DNA from 3 places in the Saccharothrix sabaoui genome. Region 1 is predicted to be linked to each of the others. Evidence: riboswitches for the same ligand, from Rfam matches in the RefSeq annotation. Region 1 holds a riboswitch; each other region holds the start of a gene.
What was found. Region 1 has a riboswitch for glycine ahead of gcvT (glycine cleavage system aminomethyltransferase GcvT). Riboswitches for the same ligand answer to the same signal wherever they lie in the genome.

Region 1 (10,069 bases):
TGCTCGGGGAAGTCGGCGTCGGCGCTCAGCACGGCCACCACGGGCGCGGTGCGCGTCTTCTCGCGGTTGCCCTCGGCCATGTGCGGGGCCAGGCGTTCCTTGGCCTCCTCCGAGCGCAGGAACAGCACCCGCAGCGGCTGGCTGTTCATCGCCGTCGGACCCCACTTGACCAGCTCGTGGACCTGGCGCAGCTGCTCGTCGGTCACCGGCTCGGCGGTGAACGCGTTGGCCGTGCGGGCCTCGCGGAACAGCAGGTCCTGGGCGTCGGCGGACAGCGCGAGGGAGTCGAGGGTCGCGGTCATGGGTCCTTCTTCCGGTTGTCCCGTGCGTCGTGCACACGGGACAACCGGTTGAAGGCTCAACTTATTTCAGGCGGTGGCCGCGCTCACAGGCTCGGGTAGAGCGGGTGCTTGGCCGCCAGCACCTCGACGCGCGACCGCAGGTCCGCCAGGTCGGGCGACGGCTGGAGCGCGGCGGCGATGATCTCGGCCACCTCGGCGAAGTCCGCCGCGCCGAAGCCGCGGGTGGCCAGCGCGGGCGTGCCGACGCGCAGGCCGGAGGTCACCATCGGCGGGCGCGGGTCGTTCGGCACCGCGTTGCGGTTGACCGTGATGCCCACCTCGTGCAGCCGGTCCTCGGCCTGCTTGCCGTCCAGCTCGGACGCCACCAGGTCGACCAGCACCAGGTGCACGTCGGTGCCGCCGGTGAGCACCTTCACGCCCGCCGCCGCCGCGTCGGGCCGCGACAGGCGCTCGGCGAGGATCTTCGCGCCCTCGACGGTGCGCCGCTGCCGGTCGGCGAACTCGGGCGACGCGGCGTGCTTGAACGCCACCGCCTTGCCCGCGATCACGTGCTCCAGCGGACCGCCCTGCTGACCGGGGAACACCGCCGAGTTGATCTTCTTGGCGAGGTCGGCCTCGTTGGTCAGGATCACGCCGCCGCGCGGGCCGCCGAGCGTCTTGTGCGTGGTCGTCGTCACGACGTGCGCGTGCGGCACCGGGCTCGGGTGCAGGCCCGCCGCCACCAGGCCGGCGAAGTGCGCCATGTCGACCATCAGGTACGCGCCCACCGAGTCGGCGATGCGGCGGAACTCGGCGAAGTCCAGCTGCCGCGGGTAGGCCGACCAGCCCGCCACGATCAGCTTCGGCTTCGCCTCCTGCGCCAGCCGCTCGACCTCGGCCATGTCGACCCGGCCGTCGGCCTCCGACACGTGGTAGGGCACGACGTTGTAGAGCTTGCCGGAGAAGTTGATCCGCATGCCGTGCGTCAGGTGCCCGCCGTGCGCCAGGTCCAGGCCCAGGATCGTGTCGCCCGGCTGGAGCAGGGCGAACATCGCGCACGCGTTGGCCTGCGCGCCCGAGTGCGGCTGCACGTTGGCGAAGCCCGCCCCGAACAGCCCCTTGACCCGCTCGATCGCCAGCCGCTCGATGACGTCGACGTTCTCGCAGCCGCCGTAGTAGCGCCGGCCGGGGTAGCCCTCGGCGTACTTGTTCGTCAGCACCGAGCCCTGCGCCTGGAGCACCGACACCGGCGTGAAGTTCTCCGAGGCGATCATCTCCAGCGTGCTCTGCTGCCGGTGCAGCTCGGCGGCGACGGCGTCCGCGACCTCCGGGTCGAACTCCGCGAGGGAGGTGTTGAAGTGCTCGGACATGGGATCTCTCTCCTAGTCAGCTCGGGCGGTCAGCTCGGGCGCTTGTAGAACGGCAGCGCGACGACCTCGACGGGCTCGCGCTTGCCGCGGACGTCGACGGACAGCTCGGTGCCGGGCTCGGCGTGCCCCTCGGCCACGTAGGCCATGGCCACCGAGTAGCCCAGGGTCGGCGACAGCGCGCCGCTGGTCACCTCGCCGATCGGGGTGCCCCCCGCGTCCAGCACGGGGTAGCCGTGCCGGGGGGCGCGGCGGGAGGTGGTCTTCAGGCCGACGAGGACCTGGCGCACGCCCTCGGCCGCGGTGGCGGCCAGGGCGTCGCGGCCGACGAAGTCGCCCGGCTTGTCGAGCTTCACCACGCGGCCCAGGTTGGCGTGGAACGGGGTGCGGTCCCGGCCCAGCTCGTTGCCGTACAGCGGCATCCCGGCCTCCAGGCGCAGGGTGTCGCGGCAGCCGAGCCCGGCGGGCCTGAGGTCGTGCTCCCGGCCGGCCTCCAGCAGCGCCCGCCACACGTGCGCGGCGTCGTCCGGGGCGGTGAACAGCTCGAAGCCGTCCTCGCCGGTGTAGCCGGTGCGGGCGAGCAGCACGGGCCTGCCCGCCACCTCGGTCGGGTAGGAGGCGTAGTACTTCACCCCGGCCAGGTCGGTCGGGGTGAGGCCGGCCAGGATCTCGGTGGACCGCGGCCCCTGCACGGCGAGCAGCGCGTAGTCGGTGGAGCGGTCCTCGACGGTGGTGTCGAAGCCCTTCGCCCGCTCGACCAGCGCCTCGAACACGACGGCCGCGTTGGACGCGTTGGCCACGACCAGGTACTCCTGGTCACCCGTGCGGTAGACGATCAGGTCGTCGACGACGCCGCCGTCGGCCTCGCAGATCATCGTGTACCGGGCGCGTCCCACGCCGATCGCCGACGCGTGGCCGACCAGGGCGTGGTCCAGCGCGGCGCCCGCACCCGGCCCGGTCAGCACGATCTCGCCCATGTGCGTCAGGTCGAACAGGCCCGCCGAGGTGCGCACCGCGCGGTGCTCGGCCAGCTCGCTGTCGTAGCGCAGCGGCATCCGCCAGCCCGCGAAGTCGGTGAACAGTGCGCCCAGGGCCTCGTGCTCGGCGTGCAGGGGCGTGCGTCGGCTTTCCATCAGGCGGGGTCCTCCCAGGGTGCGGGCATGCCGGTAGCGCCGACCGGTCGGGTCGGCGGGCACGGGTGAAGGGTGACACGGTCCATCGGAGACTCCTCGTCGAAGAAGCCTCCCCCTCTGTCATGAGCCTGAGAGCTTCGCCGCTGCCGGTGAGCGGCTTGCACCGTGGGCGAGGCGCACCGGGTGCGCCTGCTTTCCAGAGTTGCCTTCGTCGGGCGGTAGCTGTGCCTGAGAGATTCCGGGGAGGAGTTGCTCCTTCGGCGCCCCGACTGGTGGGGACTCTCCCGCGCGACATCGACGGCCGTGTTCAGTTGGTACCGCCAGACGCTAGATGTGCCTGGTGGCCGGGGTCAACCCGCCGCGTCACAGGGCTTTCTCGGCCCGGACGCTCTCCACGACCTTGCGCTCGGCGTAGAACGACACGAACGGGACGGTGCCGGCCAGCAGGACGAGCACCGTGGCCTTGATCGACCAGCGCGCCTTGAGGGCGAGGTCGACGGTGAGCACCAGGTAGATGGCGTAGAGGAAGCCGTGGACGGGGCCGACGACCCTCATCATGGTCTCGGTGCCGCCCGCGTACTTGGCGATCATGGCGACCACGAGCAGCAGCAGGCCGACGCCGACCACGTAAGCCATGAACCGGAACCTGGTCAACGCGCCGCTCATCGCCCTACCCTCACCTCACCGCTGGTCCCGCGCGTGGAGCTGGGCGAGCATGCGGTTGTAGGCCGCCAACTCGTCGTCCTCGTCGTCGCGCGCGGGTGTTCCGACGGGGTCAACGGTAACGACCGGCGCCGGCGGCTCGGCCACCGGCTCCCGGGTACCCCCGTCGGGGGTGACCTCGGTCTCCCCGGCGGTCCCCTCGGCCCGGCGCTGGGCGTCCAGCCTGCGGATGCGCCACACCATGAACGCCGGGAACAGGCCGAACAGGGGCCACTGGAACACGTAGCCGAGGTTCTGGAACGTGCCGCCCGCCTGGGAGAAGCGCTCCCACTGCCAGTAGGCGAGACCGCAGCACACGACCAGCGCGGCCACGCAGACAGCGGCGATGGCGACGCGCTTGGGGGTGATGAGGCCGTGCACACCTCAAGGGTACTTCGCGGGAGCTGAGAGCCCCCTCGGGCCGGGGCTCCCCACGCGGGAGCCCGCCCCTCACGGGCGTTGGGCCCCTCGACCTCAGGAGCCCGCCCGACTCTTCGTCGATCCGGACTAGGCGACGCCGTCCCGGCGTTGCCTCTGCAACCTGGCCACGCACCAGGCTGCCGCACTGCCCCGACGCAGGTGCTGGAGCACCGTCATCGGGCCGAGACGACGACCGAGGTCGGCGGGCGTGAGCCCGGCCGCCCGGTAGTCCAGAGCGCGCTGGTCCAACGGGCTGATGCCCGCGTCCCACCACAGCTCCGCCTCCGACAGGTCACCCACCAGCTGCCAGTAGCTGGCGGCGGCGGCGAGCAGGGGTTCGGGCACCTCGGGCGCCCTCTTCCGCATCGCCGCCACGTAGGCGGGGTCCGCGGACTCGACCCTCATCAGGCCGCGGTTCCCGCCGTTCGCCCGCTGCACCGGGATCCCCGGGGACGGCGGGGCTTCCGCGAGCCACGCGTCCTTGATCCGGTTCACCTCCTGCAGCTCGGCGTCGTCCGAGCGCTCAGCCGCCCACTGCCGCAGCAGCTCGTCGACTCCCGAGTCCTCGACCATTCTGCCTCCTCGTCGGTCGAAGATCAGCCAATGCAGCGCACCGTATTAGCGGGTACCGACAACCGCTAGACCCTGGTTTGCCAAAAACCCTGTTACCAGCGCGTTATAGCCCTCATTCCACCCGTACGGTGCAACGTCGAGGAGTCAAAGTCACCGTGGGTGACCGCATTGAGCGGAGCCGCGGCGGGGTGCGCTAGGCGAAGAGGCTGCGGACGAAGGTGATGATCGACTCGGCGCCCGACTGGAGCCAGCCGAGGGCGGTCTTCACCGCGTCGGCCGATTCGTTGGGCTGGGTGACGAGCAGGAACAGCACCAGCGCGACCGCCGCCAGCGTCACCACCTTCTTGACGTTCACTGATCGGTCTCCGTCCGTTCACGAGGCAGGGGCCGACGGACGCCGTGCCCGTCGCGTCACCCGACATGCTCCACCATTCACCCGGACGATGAACGCGCAACCCTCCGACGTCCCCCGACTGGGGGTAGCGGCGCCCACGCAACCACGCCTGGGCAGTGGCCACTGTCACCTGATCGGACTATCAAGGGGACCAGTGGTCCCGCCGATCACCTAGTTACGGGCACTCGCCCACCCCCCTGGCACGGACACCGAGGTCGAGCGACACCGTCACACCCGCACAGCACATCACCTGATTGCGCCGAAGCACGCACCGAGCGTGACAAAGGCCGATGTCGGCCGCCGGCAATTCCCAGCACCTCTTCCGGTGATTTCTCGCGTTCATTTTCCGGCCACCCGCGTGCGCGGGCCGAACGGCGCGTCGAACGCCCCGGAGAAGCGGGGTCATCCCCCTCAGGCGACCACGCCCGCCGCGCGCAGCGCCGCCACCTCGTCCTCGGCCAGGCCCAGCTCGGCCAGCACCTCGTCGGTGTGCTCGCCGCCCGCCGGCGGCGCGGTCGGCACGCCCGCCGGGGTCCGGTCGAACCGCGGCGCGGGCGCGGGCTGGGCCACCCCCGCGACCTCGACGAACGTGCCGCGCTCCGCGTTGTGCCCGTACCCCGGGGCCTCGCCGGGCGCGAGCACGGGGGCCAGGCACGCGTCCGTCCCCTCCGCCAGCGCCGCCCACTCGTCGCGCGGGCGGGTGGCGACGGCGGCGGCGATGCGGGAGCGCAGCTCCGGCCAGTTGGCCGGGTCGTGGCGGCTGGGCGCGTCCTCCAGCCCCAGCAGGGCGAGCAGCTCGGCGTAGAACTTCTCCTCCAGCGCGCCGACGCTCACGTACCGCCCGTCCGCGGCCTCGTACACGTCGTAGAACGGCGCCCCGCCGTCCAGCAGGTTCTCCCCCCGCCCGCCGGACCACGCGCCCGCCGACGACATGCCGTGCAGGAACGTCGTCAGCAGCGCCGCGCCGTCGACCATCGCCGCGTCCACGACCTGCCCGCGCCCCGACCGCTCCCGCTCGTAGAGCGCCGCCAGCAGGCCCAGCGCCAGCAGCAGCCCGCCGCCGCCGAAGTCGCCGACGAGGTTCAGCGGCACGGTCGGCGGCTGCCCGGGCCGGCCGATCGGCTCCAGCGCGCCGGCCACGGCGATGTAGTTGATGTCGTGCCCGGCGCGGTCGGCCAGCGGGCCGGACCGGCCCCAGCCGGTCATCCGCCCGTAGACGAGCCGGGGGTTGCGGGCCAGGCACTGCGCCGGCCCGATGCCCAGCCGCTCGGTGACGCCGGGCCGGAAGCCCTCGACCAGCACGTCGGACCCCGCGACGAGCCGCAGCACCAGCTCCGCGCCCTCGGGCCGCCGGACGTCCACGCCGATCGAGCGGCGACCGCGGCCGAGCGGGTCGCCGGGCACGGCGGGCGCGCCGGACACCCGGTCGACGCGCACCACGGACGCGCCCAGGTCGGCCAGCACCATGCAGCCGAACGGCGCGGGCGCGAGGCCGGCCAGCTCGACGACCTTCAGCCCTTCCAGGGGTCCCGGCATGTCAGAGCGACCTCGCGATGATTTCCTTCATGATCTCGTTCGTCCCGCCGTAGATCTTCTGCACGCGCGCGTCCGCCCACGCGCGCGCGATCGGGTACTCGGTCATGTAGCCGTAGCCGCCGAACAGCTGCACGCACTCGTCCACGACCCGGCACAGCCGCTCGGTCGACCACCACTTGGCCATGGCCGCGGTGGGCACGTCCAGCTCGCCCGCGAGGTGCGCCTGCACGCACTCGTCGACGAACGCCCTGGTCACGCGGGCCTCGGTGGCGCACTCGGCGAGCGTGAACCGGGTGTTCTGGAACTTGATCAGCTCCCGCCCGAACGCGGTGCGGTCCTTGACGTAGTCGAGGGTGAGGGCGACGGCGGCCTCGATGCCCGCGACGGAGGCGACCGCGATGATCAGCCGCTCCTGCGGGAGCTGCTGCATGAGCTGGATGAAGCCCTGCCCCTCGCCGGTGCCCAGCAGGTTGTCGGCGGGCACGCGGACGTCGTCGAAGAACAGCTCGGCGGTGTCCTGGCCCTTCATGCCGACTTTGTCGAGCACCCGGCCGCGGCGGAAGCCCGGCGCGTCGGCGGTCTCCACGACCAGCAGCGAGATGCCGGTGGCGCCCTGGGACGGGTCGGTCTTGGCGACCACGACGACCAGGTCGGCCTGCGCGCCGTTGGTGATGAACGTCTTGGAGCCGTTGATCACGTACTCGTCGCCGTGCCGCAGCGCCCGCGTCCTGATGTTCTGGAGGTCGGAGCCGCCGCCGGGCTCGGACATGGCGATGGCGCCCACGTACTCGCCGGAGGCCATCTTCGGCAGCCAGCGGCGCTTCTGCTCCTCGGTGCCGTAGGAGTTGAGGTAGTGCGCGACGATGCCGCTGTGCACGCTGTTGCCCCAGGCGCTGTCGCCGCACCGGGCCTGCTCCTCCAGCAGCACGGCCTCGTGCGCGAACGTGCCGCCGCCACCGCCGTGCTCCTCGGGGATGGACAGGCACAGCAGGCCGAGCTCCCCGGCCTTGCGCCAGAAGCCCCGGTCCACCTGCTTCTGCGCCGCCCAGCGCTCCTGGTGGGGGACGGCCTCCTTCTCGAAGAACGTCCGGGCCAGGTCGCGCAGCTGGTCCAGGTCCTCGTTCATCCATGCGGAACGGCGAGTCGGCATGTCGTCGACGGTCCCACCGACGGCGCGCCGGCACCATGACCGCCGGGTGCCGGCGTGGACGTCGATCGTGAGCGCAATTGTCAGGCGGGTGTGCGTGATCGACGTCGCGACCGCACCTCGCGGCCACCGGATGAGCTAATAAGTCACCTCGTGCGGTCATGGGCGCGGGGCGTGCCGCGCCTTACCGTGGGTGCATGAGCGAAGCCTTGATCTTCGACGCGGTGCGCACACCGCGTGGCAGGGGGAAGCGCGGGTCGCTGCACAGCGTGAAGCCGATCACCCTCGCCTCCGGGGTGCTCGACGCGCTGGCGCGGCGCAACGACCTGGACACCTCGGCCGTGGACGACGTGGTGTTCGGCGTCGTGTCGCCGGTCGGCGAGCAGGGCTCGGACATCGCCCGCACGGCCGTGCTGGCGGCGGGCTGGGACCTGCGGCCCGCGGGCGTGCAGCTCAACCGGTTCTGCGCGTCCGGCCTGGAGTCGGTCAACCTCGCCGCGGCCAAGGTGGCGTCCGGGTTCGAGGACCTGGTGGTGGCGGGCGGCGTCGAGTCGATGTCGCGGGTGCCGATGGGGTCCGACGGCGGCGCGTGGATGGCCGACCCGGAGACCAACACGGCGGTCAACTTCGTGCCGCAGGGCGTGAGCGCCGACCTGATCGCCACCCTGGAGGGCTTCAGCCGCGAGGACGTGGACGCCTACGCGCTGCGCTCGCAGCAGCGGGCGACGCTCGCGCGGGACAAGGGGTACTTCGACCGCTCGATCGTGGCGGTGGTCGACCAGAACGGGTCCGTGCTGCTGGACCACGACGAGGCGATCCGGCCGGAGACGACGCTGGAGGGGCTGGGCAGGCTCAAGCCGTCCTTCGCGTTCCACGGCGACCTGGGCTTCGACGCGGTGGCCATCGACCGCTACCCCACCGTCGAGCGCGTCCACCACGTGCACACGCCGGGCAACTCGTCGCAGATCGTGGACGGCGCGGCGGCCATGCTGATCGGCAACGCCCGGATCGGCGAGGAGCTGGGCCTCACGCCCCGCGCGCGGGTCGTCGCCACCGCCGTCGTCGGCTCGGAGCCCACGATCATGCTCACCGGCCCGGCCCCGGCGGCGCGCAAGGCGCTGGACAAGGCGCGGCTGGCCGTCGAGGACATCGACCTGTTCGAGATCAACGAGGCGTTCTCGTCGGTGGTGCTGAAGTTCCAGCGCGAACTCGACCTGCCCGACGACAAGGTCAACGTCAACGGCGGCGCCATCGCCCTGGGGCACCCGCTGGGCGCGACCGGCTGCATGATCCTGGGCACCCTGCTCGACGAGCTGGAGCGCCGGGACCTGCGCCGGGGCCTCGCCACGCTGTGCGTGGGCGGCGGCATGGGCATCGCGACGATCATCGAGAGGGTCTGATGGCCATCCACTTCGAGCGGGACGACGAGGGCGTCGTCACCCTCACCATGGACATGTCGGGCTCGGCGAACGTGATGAACGCCGAGTACCACGAGGCCATGGGCGAGGTGGTCGACCGGCTGGAGGCCGAGCGCGACGACATCACCGGCGTCGTGCTGACCTCGGCGAAGAAGACGTTCTTCGCGGGCGGCGACCTCAACCTGCTGATCAGGATCACCCCGGAGAACGCGGCCGGGGCGCTCGGGTTCCTGGAGGAGGTCAAGTCCCAGCTGCGGCGGCTGGAGCAGCTCGGCAAGCCGGTCGTCGCGGCGATCAACGGCTCCGCGCTCGGCGGCGGGTTCGAGATCGCGCTGGCGTGCCACCACCGGGTGCTGCTCGACGACGACCGGATCAGGGTCGGCCTGCCCGAGGTGACGCTGGGCCTGCTGCCCGGCGGCGGCGGCGTGACGCGGGTGGTGCGCCTGCTCGGCGTGCAGCCCGCGCTGCCGCTGCTGATGGAGGGCAAGCAGCTGCGGCCCGCGCGGGCGTTGCAGGCCGGTCTGGTGCACGAGCTGGCGTCGTCGCGCGAGGAGCTGGTCGCGAAGGCGCGGGCGTGGGTCAAGGCGAACCCCGCGCCCGTGCAGCCGTGGGACGAGCCCGGGTACACCGTGCCGGGCGTGCGGTTCGGCGACCCCGACCTGTACGGGCTGCTGGCCGCCGCGCCCGCCGTGCTGCGCAAGAAGACGCACGGCGCGTACCCGGCGCCGGAGAAGGTCCTCGCCGCGGCCGTCGAGGGCGCGCAGGTCGACTTCGACACGGCGCTGCGGGTGGAGGCGCGGTACTTCGTGGAGCTGGCCACCGGCCAGGTCGCGAAGAACATGATCAACACCTTCTGGTTCCAGCTCAACGAGATCAACGCGGGCGGGTCGCGGCCCGGCGGCGTCCCGAAGTCGGCGGTGTCGAAGGTCGGCGTGCTCGGCGCGGGCATGATGGGCGCGGGCATCGCCGAGGTCAGCGCCAAGGCGGGCATCGAGGTCGTGCTCAAGGACGTGACGCTGGAGGCCGCCCGGCGCGGCGCCGGCGACACCCCGGGCGTCACGCCGACCGACTCCGACGCCGACCTCGCGGGCTGCGACC
Region 2 (10,069 bases), on a different contig from region 1:
CCGCAGCCCCTCGGCGATGTCCCGCACCGGGTGGTGCCCGGACGGCGTCGCCGGCGCGGACCGCAGCCCGAGCACGACCACGGCCAGCGCGACGAGCGCCGCCGCGAGGGCGACCCACGCGGGCGCGCCCAGCGCCACCCCGACGAGCAGGCCGGCGGCGGGCGGCACGACGAACTGCACCACGCCCCGGTCGATGAGGATCAGCCGGGTGTTGGCCGCCGCCAGCCGGCCGGCGGGCACGACCTCGGGCACGAGCGCGCCGGACGCGCCGTCGCCCAGCACCTGCGCGGAGGTCACCACGAACGCCACGGCCAGCAGCAGCGGCAGGCCCAACCACCCCGCCAGGCCCGCCACCGCGAGCACGAGCGCCGCGCACGCCTGCACCGCGTACGCCGCCGCGAGCACCGAGCTGCGCCGCACCCGGTCGATCAGCACCCCCGCGAACAGCGAGAACAGCAGCCACGGCGACTGGCCCACGACGTTGACGAGCGACACCTCCCGCGGGTCGGTCGTGATGGTCACCGCGACGAGCGGCAACGCCGTCAGCATCAGCCCCTCGGCCACCGATCCGGACACCGCCGCGGCCTGGAGCCGCACCCACCCCCTGGTCATGGGGCCCACCCTGCCAACGCACACTGGCGCGGACCGACGTTTTAGCGTGGAGTGAACCCATGGCCCTCCGCTTCGCCGTCTCCCCCCTGTGGGAGACGGTCGCCGCGCTGCGCGTGCTGGCCGCGCCCGGCGCGTTCCCGGTGCACCGGCGCTGGTCGGAGTGGGCGGGCGGGGAGCTGGCGCGGCTCGGCGAGGACCCCTCGCTGCTCCGCTCCCTGGTGACCCGGCCGGTCGTGCCGGAGTTCCTGATCCCCACTCCGGGCGTGCGCTCGGTGGGCATCGACGTGGAGGTCGACGCGCTCGCCAGGGCCACGCCGGAGCGGATCGCGGCGGCCGTGGCCGACGACCCGAGGGTGCTCGAACCGGGTGCGCTGCCCGCCGTGCAGCGCCGGGTGCGGGAGGTGCACGACGCGATCATCGCGCCGGTGTGGCCGCGGCTGGAGGGCGTGCTCCAGGGTGACGTGGAGCGGCGCGGCAGGCGGCTGGTCGAGGCGGGCGGCCCGACCGTGCTGGCCGAGCTCCACCCGGAGGTGTCGTTCCGCAACCCGGTGCTCACCGTCCACGGCAGCGCGGTGGCGATCGGCGAGCGCGACCTGGTGCTGGTGCCGTCGGCGTTCACCTGGCCGCACGCCTACCTGCGGGACAGCCCGGTGCGGCTGGCGCTGTGCTACCCGGCGCACGGCTTCGGCTCGCTGTGGGAGCGGGCCGCGCCGGCGCGCGACGCGCTGGGCAGGCTGCTCGGCGCGACCCGGGCGCGGCTGCTGTGCGAGCTGGAGAGCCCCCTGACGGTCACCGAGCTGGCGGCCCGGCTGGGCGTGACGGCGGGCGCGGTGTCGCAGCACCTGGGGGTGCTGCGGGCGGCGGGTCTCGCGGTGAGCCGCCGGGAGGGCCGCGAGGTCGTCTCGCTGCGCACCGGCCTCGGCCTGGCGCTGGTCCAGGGCCGGGCACCCTGACGGGGCAAGTACCCTGGAGGGGTGGGGGAAGTCCTGTCCGAGGCCGAGTGGACCGCGCGCCGCGACGCGCACGCGGCCCGCGTCCGGCGCTGGACGGTCCCGCACCACGAGCGCCGGGCCGAGGGGCGCAAGCACCCGGTCCTCGACTTCCTCTGGTCGTACTACTCGCACCGCCCGTCCCGGCTGGAGCGCTGGCACCCCGGTCCCGGCGTGGTCCTGGAGGGCGGCGCGGCGCGCGCCTACCTGCGGTGGCCGGTGTACCGGGAGACCGGTGACGGCGTGGAGCTGGACGTGGCGGCGTTCGCGCGGGAGCGGGCGGCCACGATCGCCTTCGCCCGCCGCCTGCTGACCGCGACGGCGTCCCGCGCGCCCCGGCTGGGCTGCTTCGGCTTGCACGAGTGGGCGATGGTGTACCGGCAGCGGCCCGACGAGGTGCGGCACAACGCGTGGCCGCTGCGCCTGGGCGGCGAGGGCACCGACCGGGTGGTGGAGTCGCAGCGCGTGCAGTGCGGCCACTTCGACGCGTTCCGCTTCTTCACGCCCGCCGCGCGGCCCCTCAACGCGCTCCAGCCGACCCGCGAGTCCCAGCCGGAGCTGGAGCAGCCGGGCTGCCTGCACGCGAACATGGACCTGTTCAAGTGGGCCTACAAGCTCGACCCGGCGACCCCGTCGGAGCTGGTCGCGGACTGCTTCGCGCTGGCCGCGCGGGTGCGCGAGCTGGACATGCGGGCCAGCCCGTACGACCTGTCGGGGCTGGGCTACGAGCCGGTGGCGATCGAGACGGCCGAGGGCCGCGCCGAGTACGCGCGGCGGCAGGCGGCGTTCGCGGAGGAGGCGGCGCCGCTCAGGGCGGCGCTGATCGGGCTGACGGACGTGCTGGTCGCCGCGCCGACCGGTGCCCCGCTGCCCGAGCCCGTCACCGGCAGATGACGGGCCGTCACTTCACCCGCGCCGGGGATATCACCTGTTAGCGTGACGCCGGTCGGGATTCGCCAGCTGTGGTCGGATGCTGAGAGGGATGACGATGTCTCGACACCGCGCGCTGCGGACCAAGGTTCGGCGCGGCATAGCCACGTGGCCGGTCGCGATCGTCGGCCTGGTGGCCCTGGTGGTGCTCGGGTGGCTCGGCTACACCTGGGTCGGCGGTGTCGTGGAGCGCCGCGCCGCGGCCCAGGCGGGCGACTGCAACGAGGGCGAGGCGCTGCTGCGGGTCGCCGCCACGCCGAACGTCGCCGAGGCGGTCAAGCAGGTCGCCGAGGCGTGGAGCGCCCAGCGGCCCGTCGTCTACGACCACTGCATCCGCACCGAGGTGCAGTCGATCGACTCCGAGGTCGTGCTGGAGGGCCTCACCCAGGGCTGGGACGCGGCGGAGCTGGGCGAGCGCCCGCACGCGTGGGTCACCGACTCGACGCTGTGGGCCGACCGCCTGGGCGCGCAGGACGCCGCGCTGCTCGGCGCCGCGCCCGAGTCGATCGCGACGAGCCCGGTGCTGCTGGCGCTGCACGAGGACGCCGCGCAGGCGCTCCAGTCCGGTCCCGCGTTCCGGTGGACCGACCTGCCCGACCTGGCCGGCGCCGCCGACGGCTGGGGCCGGTTCGGCAAGCCCGAGTGGGGCCGGTTCTCGGTGGCCATGCCCGACCCGGCGACCAACGCGGCCACCGCGATGGCGGTGCAGTCGGCGCTGGCGGGCGCGAGCCCGGACGGCAAGGGCCCGGTCACCACGGAGATGCTGGCGCTGGACCCGGTGAGGTCGACGATGAGCCGGTTGGCCTCGTCCACGCCCGCCGAGACGCCCGCGGGCACGTGGGAGGCGCTGAACCTGCTGGCCGACGAGCAGGCCGTGAACGCGGTCGGGTACAGCGCGGTGCCGGTGTTCGAGGTGGACCTGTACCGGCACAACACGGGCAAGGACAACGGCGCGGCGCCGTTGAAGCCGCTGTACGGGGTGGCCGCGGGCGGTCCGACGCCGGTGGCGGACTTCCCGTTCGTGCCGCTGGCGGGCGACTGGGTCGGCGAGGCGCAGGTGCGCGCGGCGCAGGCGTTCCGCGAGTTCCTGCACGAGGACGCGCAGCAGGCCACCCTGGCGCGGGCCGGCCTGCGGGTGGGGTCCACGACCGAGCGGCCCAAGCCGTCGCCGGGCGTGCGGTGGGCGGCGGTCACCGAGGCGCTCACCCCCGCCGACGCCGGCACCACCCAGCAGATCTCGGCCGCGTGGGCGACCGCCGACGACGGCCAGGTCGTCACCGTGCTGGTGGACACGTCCAAGTCGATGGAGGAACCCGGCGGCGACGGCCGCAGCCGGGTGGACTGGGTCAGGCAGGCGCTGTCCGGGCAGGTCACCCGGTCGGTGTCGGGGTCGCTCGGGCTGTGGGAGTTCTCCGCCGGGCTCGACGGCGACAAGCCGTACCGGGAGCTGGTGCCCACCGGCGCGGTCGCCGGTCAGCGGCAGGCGCTGCTGGACGGCGTGGCCCGCTTGCGGCCGCAGAGCGCGACGCAGCTGTACACGAGCCTGCTGGCGCTCTACGAGCAGCGGGTGCGCGACCACGAGGCGGGCAAGCTCAACCGGATCGTGGTCATCACGGACGGCGCGAACGACGGCGGGCTGTCGTTCGACGAGCTGACCGGCCGGCTGGCCGCCGCGAAGCAGCCGGGCAAGGACGTGTCGGTGAGCGTCATCGCGATCGGCCCGGACCCCGAGCGCGGCCCGCTGGGCGAACTGGCCCGTTCGACCGGCGGCACCCTGTCGGTGGTGGAGGACGGCCGCACCGTCGACGCCGCCCTGGGCCAGCTCCTGTCCACCACCTGACCGTCGAGCACCCGCCCGCCACCCGACCGCGCGCACCGGACCTGTCCCGCACGACGGCCTCCGCGGTCACTCCGCGGTTCCGGCGGTGTTCTCGACGGACGCGGTGCGGGCGCGCAGGTCGGCGAGGTCCGCCGCGGCGCGCTGCTGCGCGTCGAGGGTGCCCTCGGCCAGTTGCTCGTAGCGGTGCACGAGCCGGCGCAGGTCGTCGGCCCGGTCCGCGCCGATCTTCGCCTTGCGCACCTCGATGAGGCTGTTGAGCAGGAACAGCACGAGGACCAGGGCGAGGGACAGCACGCCGAGGGCGAGCACGGCGGCCGGCCAGGTCAGGGTGTCGGGGGTCATCGCGGGCGCTCCGGGTCGGTGGTCGGGGTGGCGGGCGCTGCCAGCGCCTCGACCGGCTCGTCACCGGTCGGACCCGTCATCGTGCTCCTTCACGTGCGAGGACTTCCTCGCACGTGAAACCGTAGCAAGACGCCATGGGTCCGTCATCGTCTTCCGGCCGCGCGGCCCGCGCGACCCGACCCGACGGCCGTTGTCCGGCGTTTGTCGTGCGTCGGCGCCGCCCGAAGCCGGACAACGCGCGAGGCGGTAGAACGGTAAGTGCCGGCAGGGGGGAAAGGCGCCGGCAGGGGGCGGGTGGGGGGATCGGGGGTTCGGTCCGATCCCCCCACCCGGAGAAGGGACCCGGGTCAGCCGCCGTAGGCGGAGACCGGCGGGCAGGAGCAGACCAGGTTGCGGTCGCCCTTGGCGCCGTCGATGCGGCGCACCGGGGGCCAGGTCTTCGGCGCGGCGCTGCCCGCGGGGAACACGGCGGTCTCCCGGCTGTACGGGTGGTCCCACTCCGCGGCGATGGAGGCGGCGGTGTGGGGCGCGTTGCGCAGCGGGTTGTCGTCGACCGGCCACTCGCCCGAGCCGACGCGGTCGATCTCGTGCCTGATCGCGATCATGGCGTCGATGAACCGGTCGATCTCGGCCAGGTCCTCGCTCTCGGTCGGCTCGACCATGAGGGTGCCGGCGACCGGGAACGACATGGTCGGCGCGTGCAGGCCGTAGTCGGCGAGGCGCTTGGCCACGTCGTCCACGGTCACGCCGGTCGCCTTCGTGATGGGCCGCAGGTCGAGGATGCACTCGTGGGCCACGAAGCCGCCCTCGCCGGTGTAGAGCACCGGGAAGTGCTCGTCCAGGCGACGCGCCACGTAGTTCGCGGCGGCCACGGCGGTCAGGGTCGCGCGGCGCAGGCCGTCGCCGCCCATCATCCGCACGTAGGCCCACGAGATGGGCAGGATCGACGCCGAGCCCCACGGGGCGCCGCTGATCGGCCCCACGCCGGTCGCCGGGCCCGCGGTGGGCTGGAGCGGGTGGTTCGGCAGGAACGGCGCGAGGTGCGAGCGCACGCCGATCGGGCCGACGCCGGGACCGCCGCCGCCGTGCGGGATGCAGAACGTCTTGTGCAGGTTCAGGTGCGACACGTCCGACCCGAACTTGCCGTACTGGGCGAGGCCGATGAGCGCGTTGAGGTTCGCGCCGTCGACGTACACCTGGCCGCCCGCGTCGTGCACCAGCCCGCACACCTCGCGCACGGTGTCCTCGTACACGCCGTGCGTCGACGGGTAGGTGATCATGATGGCGGCGAGGTCGTCGCGGTGCGCCTCGACCGTCGACCTCAGGTGGTCGAGGTCCACGTTGCCGCGCTCGTCGCACTTCACGACCACGACGCGCATCCCGGCCATGACGGCGGACGCGGCGTTGGTGCCGTGCGCGCTGGACGGGATGAGGCACACGTCGCGGTGCGCGTTCCCGTTCGCGCGGTGGTAGGCGCGGATCGCGAGCAGGCCCGCGAACTCGCCCTGGCTGCCCGCGTTCGGCTGGAGCGACACCGCGTCGTACCCGGTGACCTCGGCCAGCCACCGCTCCAGGTCGGAGACGATGGAGAGCAGGCCGGCGGCGTCCTCGACGGGCGCGAACGGGTGCAGCTCGGCGAACTCGGGCCAGGTGACGGGTTCCATCTCGGCCGTGGCGTTGAGCTTCATCGTGCACGACCCGAGCGGGATCATGCTGCGGTCGAGCGCGACGTCCTTGTCCGACAGCGACCGCAGGTAGCGCAGCAGCGCGGTCTCCGAGCGGTGCGAGTGGAACACCGGGTGGGTCAGGTAGTCGGTGGTGCGGCGCAGGTCGGCGGGGATGCCGTCGGCGGTGTCGGCGTCCAGGGCGTCCACGTCGGGGACGGTCACGCCGAACGCCCGCCACACCAGGTGCAGGTGCTCGCGGGTGGTGGTCTCGTCGCACGCGATCGACACGACGTCCTCGTCGACCCGCCACAGGTTGACGCCCAGCTCGCGGGCGGCGGCGACGACCTCGGCCGCCCGGCCCTCCACGCGCGCCCGGACGGTGTCGAAGAACTCGCCGTGCACGACCTCGACGCCCGCCTCGCACAGCCCGGCGGCGAGCACCGTGGCCATCCGGTGCGCGCGGGTCGCGATGGCCTTCAGGCCCTCGGGGCCGTGGTAGACGGCGTACATGGAGGCCATGACGGCCAGCAGGACCTGCGCGGTGCAGATGTTGCTGGTGGCCTTCTCGCGGCGGATGTGCTGCTCGCGGGTCTGGAGCGCGAGGCGGTAGGCGAGCGAGCCGTCCGCGTCGACGGACACGCCGACGAGCCGGCCGGGCAGCTGCCGCTCCAGGCCCTGCCGGACGGCCATGTAGCCGGCGTGCGGCCCGCCGAACCCGACGGGCACGCCGAAGCGCTGGGTGGTGCCGACGACGACGTCCGCGCCGATCTCGCCGGGCGGGCGCAGCAGCGTCAGCGCCAGCAGGTCGGCGGCGACGACGGCCTGCGCGCCCGCCTTGTGCACCTCGGCGATCAGGGCCTCGTGGTCGCGGACCACGCCGGACGCGCCGGGGTAGGACAGCAGCACGCCGAAGAAGTCGCCGCCCAGGCCGAGGCCCTCCAGGCCCTGCGACAGGTCGGCGACGACGACCTCGATGCCCAGCGGCTCGGCGCGGGTCTCGATGACGGCGAGGGTCTGCGGCAGCGTGTCGGCGTCCACGACGAACCTGGCGGACTTGGACCTGCCCGCCCGGCGCACGAGCGTCATGCCCTCGGCGGCGGCGGTGGACTCGTCCAGCATGGACGCGTTGGCCAGCGGCAGGCCGGTGAGGTCGCCGACCACCGTCTGGAAGTTGAGGAGGGCTTCGAGGCGGCCCTGGGAGATCTCGGGCTGGTACGGCGTGTACGCGGTGTACCAGGCGGGGCTCTCCAGCACGTTGCGGCGGATCACCGGCGGGGTGGTCGTGCCGTAGTAGCCGAGGCCGATCATCTGCGTCATCGGCCGGTTGCGGGAGGCCAGCGCGCGCAGCTCGGCCAGCGCCTCGGTCTCGGTGGCGGGCGCGGGCAGGTCCAGCACCAGGTCGCGCTCGCGGATCGAGTCGGGCACGGCGCGCTGCGCCAGTTCCTCCAGGGAGCCGACGCCGATGACGTCGAGGATGCGGGCCAGCTCGGCGGGCCGCGGGCCCACGTGCCGGTCGGCGAACGGGGTGCCGTGCTCGAGAGCGGCGAGGGGGATGCGGTCCTGCGTCATAAAGGCGCCTCCAGGGCTACGGGCACACTCCGGCCGTTGCCCTCCCCCTCTGTCTTCTGCCCGGCGCCGGGCGCCTGAGAGCTTCACCCGGACTGCTCGACCGGGCTTGCACCGTCGGCGGGGTCGGTTGCCCGACCCGCTTTCCAGAGGCGTCTCACCCGCGCGGTCCTTGCGCCTGAGAGGTTCCGGGGAGGATTTGCTCCTTCGGCGCCGAGACTGGCTCGGACTCTCCCGCACGGGATAAAGCGACTGCTCGCGAATCGTACCCGGCGGGGGTGCCGCCGGTACCGCCGGCGCGACGTGGATCTCACCGGTTTGCCCGCCGCGGAGGTGGGTACCCGCGCACCGCTACCCGTGGGCCCGCCGCGGGCCGAGTCGTCGTCGGTTGTCGACCGCCGGTCGCCCGCGGTCGGCGGTCCGGGTGCGCGGGGGGGCTCAGCCGATGGCGCGGGTGCGGCGGCGGCGGGACAGCTCGTCGTCGGACGGCCCCACGACCTCGGCGCCGTCGGCCCGTTCGGCGGGGAACTCGTGGATCGTGCCGCTGATCTCCCGCATGGCGCCGCTGACCGCGATGCCGAACACGCCCTGACCGCCCTGGAGCAGGTCGACGACCTCCTCGGGCGAGGTGCACTCGTAGACCGTGGTGCCGTCGCTGAACAACGTGATCCGGGCCAGGTCCTGCACGCCGCGGCGGCGCAGGTGGTCGACCGCGACCCGGATGTTCTGGAGCGAGACGCCGGTGTCCAGGAGCCTTTTGACGACCTTCAGGACGAGGATGTCCTTGAACGAGTAGAGCCGCTGGCTGCCGGAGCCGTGCGCACTCCTTATGGTCGGGTTGACCAGCTCCGTGCGTGCCCAGTAGTCGAGCTGGCGGTAGGTGATTCCCGCGATCTGGCACGCGGCGGGGCCGCGGTACCCGACGAGTTCGTCCGGCAGCGAGGAGTCCGGGAACAGTTCACCCTGTTCTCCGGTTCCCGCCCGGATGGGCGCTTCCTCGACCACGCCTGCCTCCCCTCGGTCCGGTCACGACGACCGGCGACCAACGTGAAGCCGCCCCGGTGCCCGAATCACACCGTGGCAATTCACCTGAGCTCGACGGTAAGACCGCCTAGGGGGCAGGTCAACGCGACGCGCTGAGCGTGTCTTGTCTCAAGCTGAGGTTGAGGTTGAGAGATACCCTCGTCGTAAGCCATTTGGGTGACGTTTAGTGATCGTTTAGCTGAAGAACGCTGACGTTGTGTAATCCGAAGGTGTGACACCAGGGGGTGGCACGGAGGGTTGATCCACAACTCACCGCACACGCCTGCGAGGGGCCCGTCCCGGCGCGGGGCCGGCGGCGCGGCCCCTCGCAGGTGTCACCGGTGGGGTAAACGCGGACAGCCGGTCGCGGGGGCGGCGGTGAGCGCGGAACCCGGTGCCGTGCCGGCGGCGCGGCGCGGTGCGGCTCGGTGCGGGCGCCCCGGACAGCACCAAGACCGGATGAGCACCACCACGGCTGCGGCCAACGCGGTCACGGCCACCACCGCCGAACCAGGCGCCACCGCCGAACCGGCCACCACCGCCGAACCGGGCACCACCAAGCCGTGCCCGACACCGGCGAAGCAGTTGTCCACAGGCAGCGGATCGGTCATCGCGCGGCGTCGGTGACAGCCGGCAAAATCAAAGCAGGGGTCCCCTCGGCGGGGACCCCTGCGAAGCGTTCCGAGCGGTTGTTCGACGATTCCCACGGCACCGCGACCGCGTTCCCCCGCCCACCGGCGACGGGCATTCGACCGGTCACGCCACCGGCACGGCGACCGCGCCGCCCGCGGCACCGGGAGAACGCCCCGGAAACGCGAAACCGGACGTCACCGCGGCCGTCCGGCAGCTCCACCGCTCCGCGCGCCAGAACCGCCGGAGCGGCCCGCGCGACGGGTCGACCTAGGTGTCCGCGCCCCGGAAGTCCTCGGGCGAGATCGAGTCCAGGAACTCCCGGAACTTCTCGACCTCGTCCTCCTGCTCGTCCGGGATGATCAACCCGGCCTCCGCGAGCACGGACTCCTCCGCGTGGATCGGCACGCCGATCCGCAGCGCGAGCGCCACCGAGTCGCTGGGCCGGGCGGAGACGCGCACGTCACCGT
Region 3 (10,069 bases), on a different contig from region 1:
CATGGTCTTGATGACCTTGTCCAGGGACACGAAGTGCGACCCGTCGCCCCGCAGTGCCATGCGCGCCGCCGTGATGGCCTTGATCGACGCCAGCGCGTTGCGCTCGATGCACGGGATCTGCACGAGCCCGCCGATCGGGTCGCAGGTCAGCCCGAGGTTGTGCTCCATCGCGATCTCGGCCGCGTTCTCGACCTGCTCCGGCGTGCCGCCGAGCACCTCCGCCAGACCGCCGGCGGCCATGGAGCAGGCCGAGCCGACCTCGCCCTGGCAGCCGACCTCGGCGCCGGAGATCGACGCGTTCTCCTTGAACAGCACGCCGATCGCGCCCGCCGTGAGCAGGAACCGCACCACGCCGTCGTCGGACGCGCCCGGCACGAACCTCGCGTAGTAGTGCAGCACCGCGGGCACGATGCCGGCCGCGCCGTTGGTGGGGGCGGTGACGACGCGACCGCCCGCGGCGTTCTCCTCGTTCACCGCCAGCGCGAACAGGGTCACCCAGTCCATCACCCGCAGCGGGTCGGTGGCGTAGTGCTCGGCGGCCAGCCGGGACCTCATCTCGGCCGCCCGCCGCCGCACCTTGAGGCCGCCGGGCAGTTCGCCGGTCTCCGTGCAGCCGTGCTCCACGCACTCCTGCATGACCTGCCAGATGTGGAGCAGGCCGGACCGGATCTCCTCCTCCGACCGCCACGACCGCTCGTTGTCCAGCATCAGGCCGCTGATCGGCAGCCCGGTCTCCCGGGTCCGCGCGAGCAGCTCGTCCCCGCTGCGGAACGGGTGCGCGACCGGCGTGCTGTCCGGCTTGATCCGGTCGGTGCCGGACGCGGTCTCGTCGACCACGAACCCGCCGCCCACCGAGTAGTAGACGGCCGAGTCGACCGGCGACGACCCGGAGAACGCCTCGAAGCGCATCCCGTTGGGGTGCAGCGGCAACGACTTGCGCCGGTGCATGACGAGGTCGGTGTCCTCGGTGAACGCGATCTCGTGGACGCCGCCGAGCCGCAACCGCCCGGTCGCCCGGACCTCCTCGACCCGCGCGGACGCCGCCACCGGGTCGACCTCCTCGGGCTTGTGGCCCTCCAGGCCGAGCAGGACGGCCTTCGGGCTGCCGTGCCCGTGGCCGGTTGCTCCGAGTGACCCGAACAGCTCCACGTGCACTCGGTCGACTGAACTCGTTCGTGCACCCAGGCGGTCCACGAACATCGTCGCCGCGCGCATCGGCCCGACCGTGTGCGAACTCGACGGACCGATGCCCACGGAGAACAGGTCGAACACGCTGATCGCCACGGATCAGCCCTCGGTCAGTTCCGCGTACTTCGCGGCGGTCAGCAGCCCGGTGGCGTCCTCGACGGCCACCTTGAACAGCCAGCCGCCGCCGTACGGGTCGTTGTTGATCAACGACGGGTCGTCGACCGCCGCCGTGTTGACCTCCACGACCTCGCCGCTGACCGGCGCGTACAGGTCGCTCACCGACTTGGTGGACTCCAGCTCGCCGCACACCTCGCCGGACGCGACCCGCGTGCCGACGGCGGGCAGCTCGACGAACACGACGTCGCCCAGCGACTCGGTCGCGTACGAGGTGATCCCGACCGACACGGGCTCCCGGGTGCCCGGCGCCCAGTCGACCCACTCGTGCTCGGGCGTGTACAGCAGGTTCTCCGGAAAGGTCACGTCAGCGCTCCCTGGTGGTGAAGGTCCACCCCCACTCTGTCCTGGGACCTGAGAGCTTCGCCGCGCGCGCGGCTTGCACCGTGGGTGCGCCCCCTCGGACGAGGGTGCGCTTTCCAGAGTCGCCTCACCGCGCGCGGTTCTCGCTGCCTGAGAGTGTGCGGGGGACTTGCTCCTTCGGCGCCTCGAACGAACGAGGTCTCTCCCGCGCGGGTTCCGGCGCCGTCGAGGCGCCGCGGCCGATGTTCAGTTGGGTGACCCGCACGCTAGGTGCCGGCCCGGACGGGTGTCAACGCGCCGCACGACTTGTTCCGCCGGCACAACCGGACCCGTCCTCCTTGGTTCCGCGCGCACGATGACACCGCGCCCCGGGTACCCGACCTTTGGCGAACACGACAGCCGAAGGAGCCCACCGTGCGGATCGCAGTCCCCCGGGAGATCAAGAACCACGAGTACCGCGTCGCGCTGACCCCGGCGGGCGCCCACGAGCTGGCGTCACGCGGTCACGAGGTGTTCGTCGAGGCCGGCGCGGGCCTCGGCTCGGCGATCACGGACGAGGAGTACGCGGCCGCGGGCGCCAAGGTGCTCGCCGGGGCCGACGACGTGTGGTCCGAGGGCGAGCTGGTGCTCAAGGTCAAGGAGCCGGTCGCCGAGGAGTACCCGCGGCTGCGCGAGGGCCAGGTCCTGTTCACCTACCTGCACCTGGCCGCCGACCGGCCGCTGACCGAGGCGCTGCTGGCCTCCGGCACCACGGCCATCGCCTACGAGACCGTGCAGACCCCGAACGGCGCCCTGCCGCTGCTCGCGCCGATGTCCGAGGTCGCGGGTCGCCTCGCGCCGCAGGTGGGCGCGTTCTCGCTGATGAAGCCGTCCGGCGGCCGGGGCGTGCTGCCCGGCGGCGTGCCCGGCGTGCACCCGGCGCGCGTGGTCGTGATCGGCGGCGGCGTGGCGGGCCTGAACGCGGCCGTGATCGCCGCGGGCATGGGCGCGGACGTGGAGATCCTGGACACCAACGTCGACCGGCTGCGACACATCGATGCCCTCTACCAGGGCCGCCTGCGCACCGTCACGTCGAACCGGTACGCGGTCGAGCAGGCCGTGCGCGAGGCCGACCTGGTCATCGGCGCGGTGCTGGTGCCCGGCGCGAAGGCGCCGAAGCTCGTGACCAACGAGCTGGTCGCCGACATGAAGCCCGGTTCGGTGCTGGTGGACATCGCGATCGACCAGGGCGGCTGCTTCGCCGACTCCCGGCCGACCACGCACGCCGACCCGACCTACCAGGTGCACGACTCGGTGTTCTACTGCGTCGCGAACATGCCCGGCGCGGTGCCGCGCACCTCGACCTACGCGCTGACCAACGTGACCCTGCCGCACGCGGTCGCGCTGGCCGACCGGGGCTGGCGGGAGGCGCTGCGCGCGGACGCGTCGCTGGCGCTCGGCCTCAACACCCACGCGGGCCTGCTGACCAACGCGCCGGTGGCCGAGGCGCACGACCTGGCGTTCACCGCGCCCGAGATCTGATCCGGAAAACAGAGGGGGCCCCGCTCACGTGCTGTGAGCGGGGCCCTCGTCGTACGAGGCGGCCCGCTCAACCAGCCTGGGGGTCACTGGGAGCGGGCCGCGTCCCAATGTTAGCGGGGAACCGGGCTCCCTGCCCAGCGGGCCCACCGGTCCGGCCCACATCACACGCCCCGCCGGCCACGCGGAGTTGCCGACGTTCAAGCTAATGAGTGAATTACCCGGGTAACGGGTAAGTCACGACGCCGTGCCGGCCGATGCACAGGACGGGACCCCCGCCGCTACGCAACGGGGTCGTCCGCTCGTGCGGCTCCCCCGCCGCGCCCCACCCCGTCCCCTCGCGATCGGAGTGCCGATGGCCGAACCACAGGGCTGGATCGACTGCCACGACCCCTTCGGGAGGGACCGGTCCATGACCGTCCTCGTCGAGGACGACCGCGTCCTCCTGGTCGCCCCGCCCGGCGAGTCGGCGGTGATGTCGGTCACGCAGACCCGCAGGCTGCACCACCTGCTCGCCCAAGCCGCCGACAGGATGTGAGCGCGTGGACGAGGCGCTCCGGGCCGCCGTGCTGCGCCGGCTGGCCCTGCTCGACGAGGCCGTCGAGCGGGACGAGGCCGACGCGCTGGTGCCGCTCGCCCGGGCCGAGATCCACCGCCTGGCCGACGGTTGGCGGCTGCTGCTGACCCTGCACCAGCCCGATCCGGACGGCCGCTGCGGCGCGTGCCCCGGCGTGCTGCGGCACAAGAAGTGGCCGTGCCAGGTGTGGACGATGGCCCACCAACACCTCATCGGCGAGGGCCTGCCGCACCGGGAACGCCGCCGGCCGCTGCGCCCGCTGCTCCGTTCGCACGACGCGGAGACGACCACCGAGATGCCGGCGGTGGTGTCGAAACCGCGACACGCCCTCCCCGAGTGACCCTCCTAGGGCAGGATGACGCCCGGTAGGAGTATTCCGGGAGGGACGCGTGCACGACGGCAGTGGCCGCATCGTGGTGCAGAACTTGACCAAGCAGTTCGGTCCGGTCGCAGCGGTGCAGAACTTGAGCTTCACGGTGGAACCCGGTTCGGTTACCGGCTTCCTCGGTCCCAACGGCGCGGGCAAGACGACGACGCTGCGCATGCTCCTCGGGCTGGTGACGCCCACGGCGGGCACCGGTCTGATCAACGGCAGGCCGTTCCACCAGCTCGGCAACCCCGGGCGGGTCGTGGGCGCGGTGCTGGAGGCGCAGGGCTTCCACCCCAAGCGCACCGCGCGCAACCACCTGCGCGTGTACGCGGCGGCGATCGGCGTGCCCGACTCGCGCGCCGACCAGGTGCTCCAGCTGGTGGGCCTGGGCGCGGCGGGCGACCGCCGGGCGGGCGGGTTCTCGCTGGGCATGAAGCAGCGGCTGGCACTGGCCACCGCGCTGCTCGGCGACCCGCAGATCCTCGTGCTCGACGAGCCGGCCAACGGCCTCGACCCGGAGGGCATCGCCTGGCTGCGGACGTTCCTCCAGTCGTTCGCCCGCAGCGGTCGGACCGTGCTGATCTCCAGCCACCTGCTGGCCGAGGTCGAGCAGACCGTCGACCAGGTGGTCATCGTCAGCCGGGGCCAGACCATGTACTACGGGCCGCTGGACAACCTGCGCGACCAGCAGCAGGCCCGCGTGCTCGTGCAGCCGTCGGACGCCGCCGGCCTGGTCGCCGCGCTCCGCGAGGACGGCGTGTCGAACATCGAGCAGCTGCCGGACGGCCGGATCGCGGTCAGCGGGGTCGAGGCCAAGCAGGTCGCCGACACCGCGCTGAAGGCGGGCGTGTCGATCTACGGCATCCAGGAGGAGAAGGCGGACCTGGAACGCCTGTTCTTCCAGCTCACCAACGGTCAGTACGCCGCGCCGGGCCAGGACCAGTACGGCCAGAACCCCTACGGGCAGCCACAGCAGGGTTACGGGCAGCCCCAGCAGCCGTACGGCCAGCCGCAGCAGGGCTACGGCCAACCCGGGTACGGCCAGCCGGGGTACGGGCAGCCGGGCTACGGCCAACCCGGGTACGGCCAGCCGGGCTACGGCCAGCCGACGCCGCCCGGCGGCAGCGGCTACTACGCCCCGCCGCCCGGCTACCAGCAGCAACCCGGGCAGCAGACGCCGCCGCAGGGGTACCAGCAGCCCGGGCAGCAGCAACCACCTCAGGGGTACCAGCAGCCACCGCAGGACAACCCGTACGGACAGCAGCAGGGTGGCGGCCTGGGGGGCGGTGCGTGATGGGTGACCTGATCAAGGCGGAGTTCCGCAAGACGACCACCACGGGCCTGTGGTGGGGCCTGCTGATCCCGACCGTGCTGCTGGCGCTGGGCTGGGCGCTCGGCACGGGCGCCATCGGCAAGGGCATCATGGACGTCGTCAGCAGCGACGAGGCCGAGGACCTGACCAGGCTGCTCGGGGTGGACCCGGCGCAGTGGCAGGTCTCGCTGTTCGGCATGGCCCGCAGCATCAACGTGGCCACCATCTTCCCGATGATCTTCGGCGGCCTGGCGATCTCCGGCGAGATCAACCGCAGGACGATCACCACGACGTTCCTCACCGCGCCCACCCGGGTCGCGGCGCTGAGCGCGAAGCTGATCGTCTACGTCGCGTGGGGCGCGATCTACGGCGTCGCGATCGTGGCCGCCGTGAGCATCGGCATCGTGATCACCTCGGACTCCGGCGCGCTGCCGGACCCGGCGGGCTGGCTGGCGCTGGCCGGCGTGGGCATCCTGGCCTCGATCCTGATGACGATGTTCGGCGTGGGCGTCGGCGCGCTGATGACGAGCGTCGTGGGCACCACCGTGGTGCTGATCCTCTACATGCTGATCATCGAGAACGGCATCCAGCTCGTGCTGGCCTCGCAGAACCTGCCGGAGCTGATCGGCTTCCTGCCCAACGGCGCGGTGAACGGCATGACCGGCTCGGTCGCGTCCTCGCTGTTCCTGGCGAACGCGGGCGTGGTGCCGGACGAGCTGGTCGACGTGCTGCGGACCATCGCGGGCGGGCTCGGCGCGTTCGACTGGTGGCTGAGCGGGTTGATCTTCCTGGTCTGGACCGGCCTGTTCTTCCTGGGCGGGTGGGCCTCGACCCAGCGCAAGGACATCACGTGATGTGACGCACTCCTGGAGGCCGTCCCGGTTCGTCGGGGCGGCCTCCGTTCTTTTCGGGGGTCGACGAGGGCGTTTCCCTTGTTGCACCGCTCCGCAGGCGTCGAAGCGGACCGCTCGCCACTGCGCACACCAATCCAAGAGCACCGGCGGGTGAAGATCAGCGCAACCGCGGGCGCGCTGCCTCGGCGCCTGCGGAGCAGTGCACCGCCCGCGGGCCGGCCGGCGGGACCGAAGGTGGGCGGTCCGCGTCATCGCACTCATGTCGGTGGTCCGACCTAATCTGGTGGGCGTGACCAACACCGACGGCTGGATCAGGCGACTCGCCCGCGCGTGCTGGCAGCACCGCTCCCTCGTGGTGTGGTCGGTGCTGGCCGCCGTCGTGGGCGTGGGGCTCCAGGCCGCCGGGCCGCTGCTGATCAAGGCCGCCGTGGACGACGCGGTGGCCGGGCGCACCGACCGCCTCACCTGGCTCGCGGTGGTGCTGGTCGGGTTGGAGTTGCTCACCTTCGGCACCGCGTTCGTGCGCCGCTACCTGGGCGGCAAGCTGGCCGTGGACGTGCAGCACGACCTGCGGCAGGCCGTGTTCGGCGCGGTGCAGCGGTTGGACGGGCCGAAGCAGGACGCGTTGCGCACCGGGCAGGTGGTGTCGCGCTCGATCACCGACCTCCAGCTGGTCAACAGCCTGCTGTCGATGACACCGCTGGCGTTCGGCACGGTCGTGTTCGCGGTTGCCGCGCTGGTGGCGATGTTCTGGCTGTCGCCGTTGCTCACGGTGATCGCCCTGGTGGTCGTGCCCGCCGTAGGGGTGGTCGCGGCGCGCAGCAGGCTGACGTTGTTCCCGGCCACGTGGTCGGCCCAGCAGCGGGCCGCCGACGTGGCGCAGCACGTCGAGGAGACGGTCACCGGCGTGCGCGTGGTGAAGGGCTTCGGGCAGGAGGCGCGCGAGGTCTCCCGGCTGGAGTCGCGGGCGAAGGTGCTGTTCGCGGAGCGGATGCGGGCGGCCCGGTTGACCTCGAAGCCGTCCGCGACGCTGACCGCCCTCCCCTACCTGGGGCAGGTGGCGGTGCTCGCGCTGGGCGGCTGGCTGGCGCTGCGCGGCGAGGTGTCGCTCGGCACGTTCCTGGCGTTCGCGACGTACGTGGCGAACCTGGTCGGCCCGACCCGGCTGCTGTCGAGCCTGATGGTGACGGCGCAGCTGGCGCGCGCGGGCGTGGAGCGGGTGTACGAGCTGATCGACTCGCAGCCGGACGTGGTCGACGGCGGGCGCGACGTGCCGGCCGGGCCGGTGGGCGTGGAGCTGCGGGACGTGTCGTTCGGGTACACGCGCAGCGAGCCGGTGCTGTCCGGGGTGTCGCTGCGGGTCGAGCCGGGCGAGACGCTGGCCGTGGTCGGCACGGCGGGGTCCGGCAAGTCGACGATCTCGCTGCTGCTGCCCCGGTTCTACGACGTGCACGGGGGCTCGGTGACCGTGGGCGGCGTGGACGTGCGGGAGCTGCGGCTGGAGTCGCTGCGGCGGACCGTGGGCACGGTGTTCGAGGAGGCGTTCCTGTTCTCCGACTCGGTGCGCGCGAACATCGCCTACGGCGTGCCCGACGCGTCGGACGAGCAGGTGGAGGCGGCGGCGCGGGCGGCCGAGGCGCACGGGTTCATCGCGGCCCTGCCGAACGGCTACGACACCGCGGTCGGCGAGCGCGGCCTGACCCTGTCCGGTGGTCAGCGGCAGCGGGTGGCGCTGGCCAGGGCGCTGCTGTCGGACCCCCGCGTGCTGGTGATGGACGACGCGACGTCGGCCGTGGACACCGCGACCGAGGCCGCGATCCACCGCACGCTGGCCGCGGTGACGGCCGGGCGCACCACGGTGCTGGTGGCGCACCGCCGGTCGTCGCTGGCGCTGGCCGACCGGATCGCCGTGCTCGACGCGGGCCGCGTGGTCGACGTGGGCACGCACGAGGAGCTGACCGCCCGCTGCCGGCTGTACCGCGACCTGCTGGCGGGTCCCGGCGAGGCGATCGAGCAGGTCGACCCGAGGGCCGACGCGCGGCTGGAGCCCGGACCGGACGGCGTGACGCCGGAGCTGTGGCCGGGTTCCGACGAGGACGAGCTGACCGTGCGGGCGGCGAACCGGTCGGTGAGCGCGGAGCCGGGGGTGGCCCGCGGCGGTGGCGGCACGTCGGCGCTGCTGGGCGGCACCCCGCCGACGCCGGAGCTGGTCGAGCGCGTCCGGTCGCTGCCGCCCGCGCTGGACGAGCCGGACCTGCGCGGCGAGGACCCGAGCGCCCCCGACCCCGGTTTCCGGCTGCGCACGCTGCTGCGCCCGGTCCGGTGGGCGATGGTGGGCGTCGCCGGCCTGCTGCTGGTGGACACGGCCCTGTCGGTGGCGCTGCCCGGCCTGGTGCGGCTGGGCGTGGACCGGGGCGTGGTGGGCGGCGCGGTCGGCTGGCTGTGGCTGGCGGCGGCGATCGGGTTCGTCCTGGTCGCCCTGGGCTGGGTGTCGTCGGCGATCGGCACGGTCGTCACGTCGCGGGTCGGCGAGCGCCTGCTCTACCTGCTGCGCGTGCGCAGCTACGCCCACCTGCAACGGCTCGGCCTGGACTACTACGAGCGCGAGATGGCCGGGCGGATCATGACCCGGATGACGACGGACGTGGACGCGCTGTCGAGCTTCCTCCAGACGGGCCTGACCACGTTCGCGATCAGCGTGCTGACCGTGGGGGGCATCGCGGTGGCGCTGACCCTGACCGACCCGGGGCTGGCGCTGGTGGCGCTGAGCGTGCTGCCGGTGCTGCTGGTCGCCACGGTGGTGTTCCAGCGGTTGTCGTCGCGGGCCTACGCCGAGGCGCGGGAACGCGTCAGCGCGGTCAACGCCGACCTCCAGGAGAACGTCTCCGGCCTGCGCGTCTCCCAGGCGTACACGCGCGAGGCGCGGTCGGCGGAGGCGTTCGCCGAGCGCAGCGACGCCTACCGGCGGTCCCGCATCCGGGCGCAGCGCTACATCGCCACCTACTTCCCGTTCCTGGCCCTGCTGTCCGGGGTGGCGCAGGCGGCGGTCCTGGTGGTCGGGGCGTACCGGGTGGCCGACGGCACGCTGTCGGCGGGCGTGCTGCTGGCGTTCGTGCTGTACCTGGGGTTGTTCTTCGCGCCGCTGTACCAGCTGTCGGGCGTGTTCGACGGCTACCAGCAGGCGCGGGTCGGCCTGAGCCGCATCGGGGACCTGCTGCGCACGCCCACGTCCGTGCCGCCCGCGGAGCACCCGGTGGGCGTGGCGGAGCTGCGGGGCGAGGTGGAGCTGCGCGACGTCACGTTCGCCTACCAGGGCACCTCCGCGCCGGCGTTGGAGGGCGTGTCGCTGCACGTCGCGCCGGGCGAGACGGTCGCCCTGGTGGGTGCGACGGGCGCGGGCAAGTCGACGCTGGTCAAGCTGGTGGCGAGGTTCTACGACGTGACGTCCGGGCAGGTGCTGATCGACGGCGTGGACGTGCGCGACTACGACCTGTCGGCGCTGCGGCAGCGGTTGGGCGTGGTGCCGCAGGAGGCGCACCTGTTCGGCGGGGACGTGGCCGAGAACGTCGCGTACGGCGACCCGGGCGCCTCGCGCGCGCAGGTCGAGGCGGCGGTGCGCGCGGTGGGCGCCCTGCCGACCGTGGCGTCGCTGCCGCACGCCTTCCACCAGCAGGTCGGCGAACGCGGGCAGGGCCTGTCGGCGGGTCAGCGGCAGCTGGTCGCGCTGGCGCGCGCCGAGCTGGTCCAGCCGGCGCTGCTGCTGCTGGACGAGG

Region 2: another riboswitch for glycine. It lies ahead of gcvP (aminomethyl-transferring glycine dehydrogenase); the one in region 1 lies ahead of gcvT (glycine cleavage system aminomethyltransferase GcvT).
Region 3: another riboswitch for glycine. It lies ahead of gcvH (glycine cleavage system protein GcvH); the one in region 1 lies ahead of gcvT (glycine cleavage system aminomethyltransferase GcvT).

Annotation. Positions count from the first base shown of each region.
Region 1 covers NZ_JBPKJK010000001.1:139,759-149,827, reverse strand. Annotated here, with positions in the region: gene ACR807_RS00495 (malonic semialdehyde reductase) at 1-302, opposite strand, end outside; gene glyA (serine hydroxymethyltransferase) at 386-1,651, opposite strand; gene gcvT (glycine cleavage system aminomethyltransferase GcvT) at 1,681-2,781, opposite strand; glycine riboswitch at 2,892-2,986, opposite strand; glycine riboswitch at 2,988-3,078, opposite strand; gene ACR807_RS00480 (DUF3817 domain-containing protein) at 3,145-3,447, opposite strand; gene ACR807_RS00475 (hypothetical protein) at 3,463-3,864, opposite strand; gene ACR807_RS00470 (helix-turn-helix transcriptional regulator) at 3,991-4,476, opposite strand; gene ACR807_RS00465 (hypothetical protein) at 4,670-4,831, opposite strand; gene ACR807_RS00460 (CaiB/BaiF CoA transferase family protein) at 5,282-6,406, opposite strand; gene ACR807_RS00455 (acyl-CoA dehydrogenase family protein) at 6,408-7,556, opposite strand; gene ACR807_RS00450 (acetyl-CoA C-acetyltransferase) at 7,751-8,953, shown strand; gene ACR807_RS00445 (3-hydroxyacyl-CoA dehydrogenase NAD-binding domain-containing protein) at 8,953-10,069, shown strand, end outside.
Region 2 covers NZ_JBPKJK010000087.1:23,123-33,191, forward strand. Annotated here, with positions in the region: gene ACR807_RS24855 (MFS transporter) at 1-612, opposite strand, end outside; gene ACR807_RS24860 (ArsR/SmtB family transcription factor) at 672-1,565, shown strand; gene ACR807_RS24865 (3-methyladenine DNA glycosylase) at 1,587-2,495, shown strand; gene ACR807_RS24870 (substrate-binding domain-containing protein) at 2,584-4,371, shown strand; gene ACR807_RS24875 (hypothetical protein) at 4,438-4,713, opposite strand; gene gcvP (aminomethyl-transferring glycine dehydrogenase) at 5,061-7,949, opposite strand; glycine riboswitch at 8,103-8,193, opposite strand; gene ACR807_RS24885 (MerR family transcriptional regulator) at 8,385-8,951, opposite strand; gene ACR807_RS24890 (hypothetical protein) at 9,429-9,596, shown strand; gene ACR807_RS24895 (bifunctional nuclease family protein) at 9,870-10,069, opposite strand, start outside.
Region 3 covers NZ_JBPKJK010000226.1:1,495-11,563, forward strand. Annotated here, with positions in the region: gene ACR807_RS38550 (L-serine ammonia-lyase) at 1-1,284, opposite strand, end outside; gene gcvH (glycine cleavage system protein GcvH) at 1,288-1,668, opposite strand; glycine riboswitch at 1,793-1,883, opposite strand; gene ald (alanine dehydrogenase) at 2,080-3,186, shown strand; gene ACR807_RS38565 (hypothetical protein) at 3,539-3,721, shown strand; gene ACR807_RS38570 (hypothetical protein) at 3,726-4,100, shown strand; gene ACR807_RS38575 (ABC transporter ATP-binding protein) at 4,150-5,424, shown strand; gene ACR807_RS38580 (ABC-2 transporter permease) at 5,424-6,296, shown strand; partial or broken gene ACR807_RS38585 (ABC transporter ATP-binding protein) at 6,556-10,069, shown strand, end outside.